Regions from separate parts of the Castellaniella sp. genome, predicted to be linked through region 2. Evidence: predicted binding sites of a transcription regulator. Region 2 holds the regulator's gene; the other holds the start of a gene.
The links. Region 2 encodes FliA, which starts transcription of late flagellar genes. Its sites were predicted from a motif close to CTAAAGTTTNNNNNNNNNNNGCCGNTA; they were not measured.

Region 1: a site for FliA is predicted at 1,718-1,744, ahead of VDP81_RS03770 (flagellin). Genes of this name have one in related genera too.

The regions. Positions count from the first base shown of each region.
Region 1 is NZ_JAUCCU010000001.1:767,721-772,146, reverse strand. It holds gene VDP81_RS03775 (glycosyltransferase) at 1-676, shown strand, start outside; gene VDP81_RS03770 (flagellin) at 761-1,636, opposite strand; gene VDP81_RS03765 (flagellin) at 1,851-3,290, shown strand; gene VDP81_RS03760 (hypothetical protein) at 3,530-3,682, shown strand; gene VDP81_RS03755 (Rpn family recombination-promoting nuclease/putative transposase) at 3,868-4,426, shown strand, end outside.
Region 2 is NZ_JAUCCU010000001.1:349,670-354,095, forward strand. It holds gene alaS (alanine--tRNA ligase) at 1-1,584, opposite strand, end outside; gene VDP81_RS01720 (hemerythrin domain-containing protein) at 1,710-2,120, opposite strand; gene VDP81_RS01725 (RNA polymerase sigma factor FliA) at 2,312-3,064, opposite strand; gene VDP81_RS01730 (flagellar protein FlaG) at 3,259-3,660, shown strand; partial or broken gene VDP81_RS01735 (flagellar cap protein FliD N-terminal domain-containing protein) at 3,761-4,063, shown strand.

The DNA of each region.
Region 1 (4,426 bases), 420 kb from region 2:
GCGCCGAGCGATCGAGGAAGTGGATTGGCTGGTGGTGTCTACAACTGTGCTGGCAGAGGAATACCGTGATTATCATCACGATATTCGTGTTGCGCATAATGGTTTGCCTCGGGCTGTCTGGGGGGATTTGCTCAGTCAACGCCGGGCGGGCCGCAAGCCCCGGGTTGGGTGGGCGGGGGGCATCAGCCATACGGGGGATTTAGCGGAAATTCGCCCTGTGGTCCAGGACTTACAAGATGAAGTAGAGTGGGTCTTCATGGGAATGAAGCCTGACGGAGTGGCTTGCGAATACCATGCAGGGGTGGGTTTTGAGCAATACCCCGCTAAATTGGTCAGCTTAAATTTGGATCTGGCCGTGGTTCCGTTGGAAATCAATCAATTCAATCGCTGCAAAAGTAACCTGCGTCTGCTGGAGTTCGGCGCGTGTGGGGTGCCCATCATTGCAACAGATATCGATCCCTATCGTGGTGATCTTCCGGTAACGTTGGTGCGTAATCGCCCGCGGGATTGGATTCAGGCGATTCGCAGCCATCTGTCCGATATGGATGAATTGGCTCAGAAGGGCGATGCGCTGCGACAGGCGGTGCTGTCGGGTTGGCTGTTGGAAGGCGCTTTTTTGGATCAGTGGGCACATGCCTGGGGCGCGGCGTTGGATGCATCCAGCAAAACAGACTGAATACTGAGCAAACAAAAAGCCGCCGGAAATATTCCGGCGGCTTTTTCTGCATAAGGCGGGATAGACCCGCCTTGGTACAGTAGATTAACGCAGCAGCGACAGCATGGTCTGCGGAATCTGGTTGGCCTGAGCCAGCACGGCGGTGCCTGCTTGTTGCAGGATCTGGGCACGCGTCATGTTGGACACTTCCACCGAGTAGTCAGCGTCTTCGATGCGCGAGCGCGAAGCTGACAGGTTGTTGATGGTGTTGTTCAGGTTGGCGATGGTGGACTCGAAGCGGTTCTGGACAGCACCCAGGTCGCTGCGCATGCTATCAACGCGCTGAATGGCCTTGTCGATTTCTGCCAGAGCGCCGGAAACCACGCCCTGAGCAGCGCCTGCGCCGGACACATTGGCAGCGCGAGCCAGACCAGCAGAGGTAATGGATGTGGCGCCGCTCAGCAAAGCAGAAACCTGGGCGTCAGTACCGGTGATCAGGATGGTTTGGTCGTCGCGGGCACCAACCTGGATGGCGAGGCCATTGCCGGCACCGGAGGGGATCGTGCCGTCCAGCACGTTCACGCCGTTGAATTCGCTTTGCTTGGCAACGCGATCGATTTCGTCCAGACGCAGTTTGATTTCAGCGTTGATGGAATCCAAGTCGTCGTCGGAGTTCGTGCCGTTGTAGGCTTGAACGGCCAGTTGACGAATACGTTGCAGGTTGTTGTTGATTTCGTTCAGGGAGCCTTCCGTCGTTTGTGCGATGGAGATCCCGTCGTTGGCGTTGCGGGCAGCCTGGGTCAGACCGGTGATCTGGGCCGAGAAACGGTTGGCGATGGCCTGACCAGCGGCGTCGTCCTTGGCGCTGTTGATGCGCAGGCCGGAAGACAGGCGCTCGATGGAGGTGCCCAGGGATGACTGGGATTTGTTCAGGTTGTTCTGGGAAACCAGAGCAAGGTAGTTGGTATTGATGACAGCCATGAGAGACTCCTATGTGGTTCGGCGGAGATCCGCCCTTGTTGCCCAGGATGACAAACTGAGTGACCTCCTGTTCTGACTCATTAACGGAGGGGGGGTTAGGAACTTTAGGGGAAGATGCCAAATTTTTTGTTTATTGCAGTTGACTAGCCACAAGTTGGCAAGTTGGCAAGTTGGGTAGAATCCTACGGGTATTTATATCAAAACGTAACATAATATGTCAATTATTCGCACCAATCTTCCCGCCCAGCAGACATTAACCCGCCACCAGCAGTCTGAAAGCGCTCTTGGGCAGGCGATTCAGCGTCTGTCTTCTGGCCTGCGCATCAACAGCGCCAAGGACGATGCGGCCGGTCAGGCCATTGCCAACCGAATGGAGGCCAATCTGCGGGCCGATGCTCAGACGGTGCGTGGCATTAATGATGGAATCAGCCTGATGCAGACTGCTGAAGGCGGGCTGGATGGCATTAATGACCTGGTACACAGGGCCTATCAGCTGTCCGTGCAGTCTGCCAATGGCACGCTGTCTGATGACGATCGGGCCTCTATCAATGCCGAATATCACCAGGTCCGAGACGAGATTGATCGAATTGCCATGGCCACTGAAGTGTTTGGTCGTTATCCTTTAGGGCCGGATGCATCAACCAAAATACCCGTCAATGTTGGGGATACGCCGCCAATTTTTGCCAAATTTCCCGTCCCGGGCAGCTCAGCCCCTTTCACATCAGGCATTGTGTCAACTGCGTATATTCCAGCGGGTGCGACAGATTTTGTATTGGATATCAACTCTATAGGGGCAGATGACGATATCCAGCTGTTTACTCGGGACGGCAAGCACTTGGTGGGTACGCCAATTTTTGGGGCTGATCCGGATTATGTCTGGATCAGTCAAGGGATTACGGACGCGGCTTCTGCCAAGGGCAAGGTGCTTACCGAATCCAATGGCTTCTTGCCTGGGGCGGTGTATGACGACGGTCAACTGCTGGAAGGCGGGGCCACATTTGATATCAACGGCAGCGCATCTGGTAGCTATAACGGGATGAATTTTTCCTATAGCGGGGATGGTGATCGCTATGAGACTGGCGTTGACTTCAACAATGGTTCAAATGGTGCTGGGGGTGTGCTAGAGCGCCTGACCATCGACGAGGTGACCGAGGACCTGCTGATCATTGTGGTTGGCAATGGCTCATTCACCGCCGTGGCGAACTGGACGCACATGCCCCAGCCCAGCCATCAAATCCAGCCACCATATAGTGAACCCACGGACATTGTGGTCAGTGCCCAGTATGGCCAGGAGCTGGAAAAGGTCACCATCGAGCCCACGCCTTCAGATAGTGTGTCGCTGGGCATGGATAAAATCGAGCTGGACCCGATTGAAGAAGCCCGCAAGGCGATGACCGGGTTGCGTGACGTGCTGAACCGGATAGACAGCTATCGGGGGCAGTACGGGGCCTTGACCAACCGGTTCGAAAGTGCGATTCAGAACCTGGGCCAGCAGCAGCTGGCGACAGCGGCAGCGCAGTCGCGGATTCAGGACGCTGACTATGCTGTCGAGGTATCCAATATGACGCGGGCACAAATCCTGATGCAAGCCAGCACTGCCGTCCTGGCCCAGGCGAATCAAATCCCGCAGACAGTCTTGTCTTTGATCCAATAAAAATGTGTTTGGCGTCCGGCTCCCAATTGGAAGCCCGGTCGTTGAATTTCGTAGACGCCCAGGCGCTGGACGACGTGTTTGTGATGCTGGTCGCGATGAGTCGCGCTCAAATACACGGCGCTACGGGCAAGGCGGTCGGTTTTTTAGGTCTACAGTGTGACAAAATGGCCCCCGCCACCCCCATAACAGCCGTCTAACCCCCCATCATGCTTCTTTCTGAACACAATCGGAAGGCCATCATGGGGAAACTGGATGCGGCGTACCGCCGCCTGTTTGAACACAAAGAATTGTTGCGCGACATCCTGGCCTGCGTGATGGACCCTGCCTTGTTCAATGCACTGGATTGGTCGCAGATGCGGCCATCAACACATCGCACATCAGCGACCGATTGAAGCAACGCACGGGTGATTGTGCTTGGCTGGTCCCCTGGGCTGCGGATGCCCCAGACGCAGGCAGTCCATCCGGTGACCCGTGCGGTACAAGATCCCCACTCCCAGCCGCTGGGCATGCAGAGCATACGACAGACCCGCCAGCGGGTGAAGCCACCGACCGCGTATCATCCCACGGGCTGTGTATTTTGCTGATCTTCGAGCAGCAATCCCAGCCTGACGACACCATGGCGTTGCGCATCGCCACCTATACCTGTCTAAGCTATCAGACCCTGCTGCGTACTCGGCAAATCCGCCTGCCGCTGCCAGCGGTGTTGCCCGTTGTGTTTTACAGCGGATCACGCCGTTGGACGGCAGCGCAGGATGTGTCCAGCCTGGCGGGCGGCGTCCCGGTGGCGCTGCAGGCGTACCAGCCGCAAATGCGCTACCTGCTGGTTCGTGAGCGCGATTTGCTGAAATCCATCGGCCGACCTAGTCACAACCTGGCGACTTTGTTGTTTCGCTTGCGGCATGACCGTAAGATAGAGCAGTGGCAAGTATCCTTGCATACCCTGACCCAAGCCATTTTGGCCCTGCCCGAAAGCCAGGAACTGAACCGCAGCATCACCGCCTGGCTGGTGCTGATGATCGAACGCAATGCCGCTTTGCCCGAACCCTTACCCCCCACCAAGACCCTGCAGGAGCTGGATATGATAATTGCCGAAGAACCCGGTATCTGGGCCAAACAGTGGCTGAAAGAAGGCCGTG
Region 2 (4,426 bases):
AGACACAGTGCGCTGGATTTTCTGGGTATCAGCCACCTGAAAACGCACACCTGCCAGAAAAATCAGGCCGGTATCGCCAACTTGGCCACCGGATTCGGCATAAAAAGGCGTGGCATCCAACACCACCACGGCTTCTTGCCCCTGGGCAATGGACGGCACTGATGTGCCTTCCACGTATAGCGCGGTAATCGTCGCCTGGCCATCCAGATGTTCGTAGCCATCAAACTGTGTGTCGACCCCAGCGTAGCTCAAGTCGGCGACGGCCTTGAATTTGCCGGCGGCACGGGCCTGCTCACGCTGATGCGTCATGGCGGCTTCGAAGCCATCCAGATCGACCTGAATCTTGCGCTCGCGACAAATATCGGCCGTCAGGTCCACCGGAAAGCCATAGGTGTCATACAAAGTAAATAGCGTCTGGCCATCCAGTGGCTGGCCATCGGCCAGATCCGCCAGCGCGGATTCCAGTATACGCATGCCGTTTTCCAAGGTCTCGCCAAAGCGTTCTTCTTCTTGACGCAAGACTTGCTCGACACGGGCCTGCTGCTGGGCAAGCTCTGGGTAGGCCTCGCCCATCTGGGCCACCAGGTCCGCCACCAAACGGTAGAAGAACACGCCCTTCTGGCCCAGTTTATGCCCATGACGCAAGGCACGACGGATAATGCGGCGCAGCACATAACCTCGGCCTTCGTTACCCGGAATGACGCCATCCACCACCAGAAAACTGCACGCCCGGATATGGTCTGCAATGACCTTCAAGGAATTATCGGACAGGTCGGCGGTACCCGTCTCGCGGGCCGCCGCATGAATCAGGCTCTGGAACAGATCGATTTCGTAGTTGGAGTGCACGTGCTGCAGCACGGCGGCAATGCGTTCCAATCCCATCCCTGTGTCCACACAGGGCTTGGGCAGCGGATGCATGGTGCCCTGGGCATCGCGCTCGAACTGCATGAACACCAGGTTCCAGATCTCGATGTAGCGATCGCCATCTTCTTCAGGCGAGCCCGGAGGACCACCCCAGATTTCGGGACCATGGTCGTAGAAGATCTCGGAACAAGGCCCACAGGGCCCGGTATCGGCCATCTGCCAGAAATTATCCGAAGCATAGCGCGCACCCTTGTTGTCGCCGATGCGGATAATGCGTTCGGTAGGCACCCCCACCTGCTGGGCCCAGATGTCGTAGGCCTCGTCGTCCTCGTGGTAGACCGTGACCCAAAGCTTTTCCTTGGGCAAGCCATAGACCTCGGTCAGCAATGTCCAGGCATAGATAATGGCGTCTTGCTTGAAATAATCACCAAAGCTGAAATTGCCCAGCATCTCGAAAAATGTGTGGTGCCGTGCGGTATAACCCACATTTTCCAGATCGTTGTGCTTACCCCCTGCGCGCACACAGCGCTGCGAGGTGGTCGCACGATGATAGGGTCGCTTGTCTTTACCCGTAAAGACGTCTTTGAACTGCACCATGCCAGCATTGGTGAACAGCAAGGTGGGATCGTTACCCGGCACCAACGGCGACGACGGCACGACCTGATGCCCCTTGGATTCAAAGAAGGATAGGAATTTCTGACGGATTTCGGAGGTTTTCATGCGTTTGGCCACAGCGGGGGAAACTAGTCGGCCATTATATAGAATGGCCGAGACCCGTGTACGAATGCCTGCAACCACCTGCCTGGCAGCGTCCGTCAGAGGGTATGCAGTAGACGGCAACCCGCCTACATCGACTCGATGGCGGGGTAAAACTCGTGGTTTTCGCGCACCATGCGCGTGTGTACATTTTTCAAGACCTGATTGGCCTCGTCCCGGAAACCATCCGGGTTTTTCTGCAATAAAGCGATGTTGCTCCAGCGGCGCGAAAAATTGATGAAGGACGTGGCAATACCCTGCATGTCGTTTTGGTAGGTACGGCTCATTTGGGCCATGCGGCCATCGCCACTGCGCTCTAGCGAAGGATAGAGAATGCGATCTTCGATGGCCAGGTGCTGCGTGACCACCTGCGACAAGGCCTTGAGTTCCTGGGCGATATCGATTGCATAGTCAGCAACCCCCTGATGCGCTAACTTGCGCAAGACAGCAATGCCACTGAGGATTTCGGTGTGATGATTTTTGAAGCGGTCGATATTCATGACGAGAGTCTCTCTTCAGTATGAAGCGGTTGTTTGAACCGTATAAGATATATATTACATGAATCTTTAACCTGGAACAAGTTTCGTTCTCAGTAAACAAGAGAAAAGCGTCCCGAACAGGATAACGAATCAACGATCGTTCAGAGCTGCCGCCCGATCACACTTACCGCAGCAACAGCGCAGACCGCGCTTCAAAGCAGGTTTTCATAATCGGTCTCACCTGCCTCGGGCTCCCAGGCATGGCTGGACAACCAGGCGCGGATACGCGCGACTGCCTGGGAGCGCAACTGGGACACCCGCCCCTCGGTGACCTGCAAGACCACAGCGATTTCTTTTTGGTTCAGATCCTGTTCGAACTGCAAGGACAGCAATAGCTGCTCGCGCTCGGGAAGATTCTGAATTGCCTGAATCAGGGCATGGCGCAAGCCATCGCGCATCAGCCAGTCCAGCGGATTGGCTCCGGCATCCCCCGCAATCAAATCCAGCATGGCCCCACCATCGGTGCCCTCACGGTGTGCGGCCAGGTCTTCGACCATCAATACTTGCATCCCCTGGGCATCATCCAGCATCAAATGATATTGCGCCAGATCCAACCCCATCTCGTCGGCGATTTCGCTATCTGTCGGGGCTCTCATCAACTGATGGTGCAGGGCACGGACAGCGGTCTCGATGGCGCGGGACTTAGTGCGCACACTGCGCGGCAACCAATCCTGACTGCGCAATTCATCCAACATGGCCCCCCGAATGCGGGTGATGGCATAGGTTTCGAACTGCGCATCAGCCTGCTGCTGATAGCGGCGCACGGCATCGAGCAGCCCCATCATGCCAGCCTGCATCAAATCATCAAGCTCTACATTAGCCGGCAAGCGGCCAATCAGGCCTAATGCCTGACGACGCACCAGGGGCGCATATTGGGCAATCAGCTGATCCTCGGACAGGGGCATCGCACAAACCGTCATAGACAACGTAAAATGTAAGTATGCCCTAAGCAGACCACATGCTGTGATCACGCGCTACATGACTAAACTTTTCCTATTGCCTGCCGTAATATTCAACGAAGACATTTCATCCCATTACTTTGGGGCCCATTCAGTCGGTTTCATTGGCTCACATGGAAGTCCTCCGCAAAGGAACGCTCATGATTCACTCCATTGGCAATCAGCTCTCCCCGGCCAGCCTGGGTTTGCCCGTCGTGACGACAGACCGCGCTACGGGCACCCAAGTAGAACCCGCCGTTCAAGTCACCCCGGCTGAAGACGCCCGCGCCATCGCCTCCCGGCAGGCCCGACAACAAGATGCAGCACTCCAATCCAACCCCCAGTCCTCGCTGGAAAAGGCCTTGGAATCAGTGAACGACAGCCTGAAAGCCTGGTCCACCGGGGTGCGCTTCGAAATGGACAAAGACGCCCAGCAACTGGTGGTCTCTATCGTAGACAACGTCAGTGGCGACGTCATCAAGACGATCCCCTCCGAGGCCATGCTGCGCATCGCAAAAATGATCGTGCAACTACAAGGGGCTGGTGTCGACACCCAGGCCTGATGACAGTACCGCACACAACCAATTAATTAAATTACACAGCCCTCAGCGCCAGTTCCATCCAGATTGATCCGGCGCACAATGGCACCAAGGAGTCCTTATCATGGCAGGCATATCTTCCATCGGTCTTTCCGGCCTACCCCTCACGCAACTTCTGCAAGACCTGCAGAAGAATGAAAACCAAGCTCTGGCCGTCATCAAAAGCCGTCAAACAGCCGCCGAAAGCAAGGTCTCCAGCTATGGCAAGCTCAAAGACTCCATCGCGTCCTTTCAAAAAGCTGCCGAAGCCGTCGGCAAGACCGATGCCTTTGGCAGTATCGCCGCCAAAGCCGGTTCGGATGCATTTTCCGTCAGCACCACCAATAAGGCCATCGCGGGCCAGTACTCCATCCAGGTCGACTCCCTGGCAGCCGCCCAAACCTTGGTTTACGGTGGCCAGGGTAGCCGCACCGATGCCATCGGCACCGACGGCCAGATCACCTTCACGGTCAACGGCGAAGAAAAAACCCTGGATCTCGCCGGCAAGGACACCTCGCTGGACGGCCTGGTCAAGGCCATCAACAGCAACCCCGACCTGGGCGTCAACGCCACCATCGTCAACAACGGCACGAATGGCTCGCAATACCAATTGCTGCTGACCAACCGCGACACCGGCACCGAAGCAGCTGTCAGCAAAATCCAGGTGGACGGCAATACCGAACCTGCAGAATTTTCTGGGGTACAACAGCGCTGCCGGAGGCAATCCTGCGGTATCCGCCGCTGCGAATGC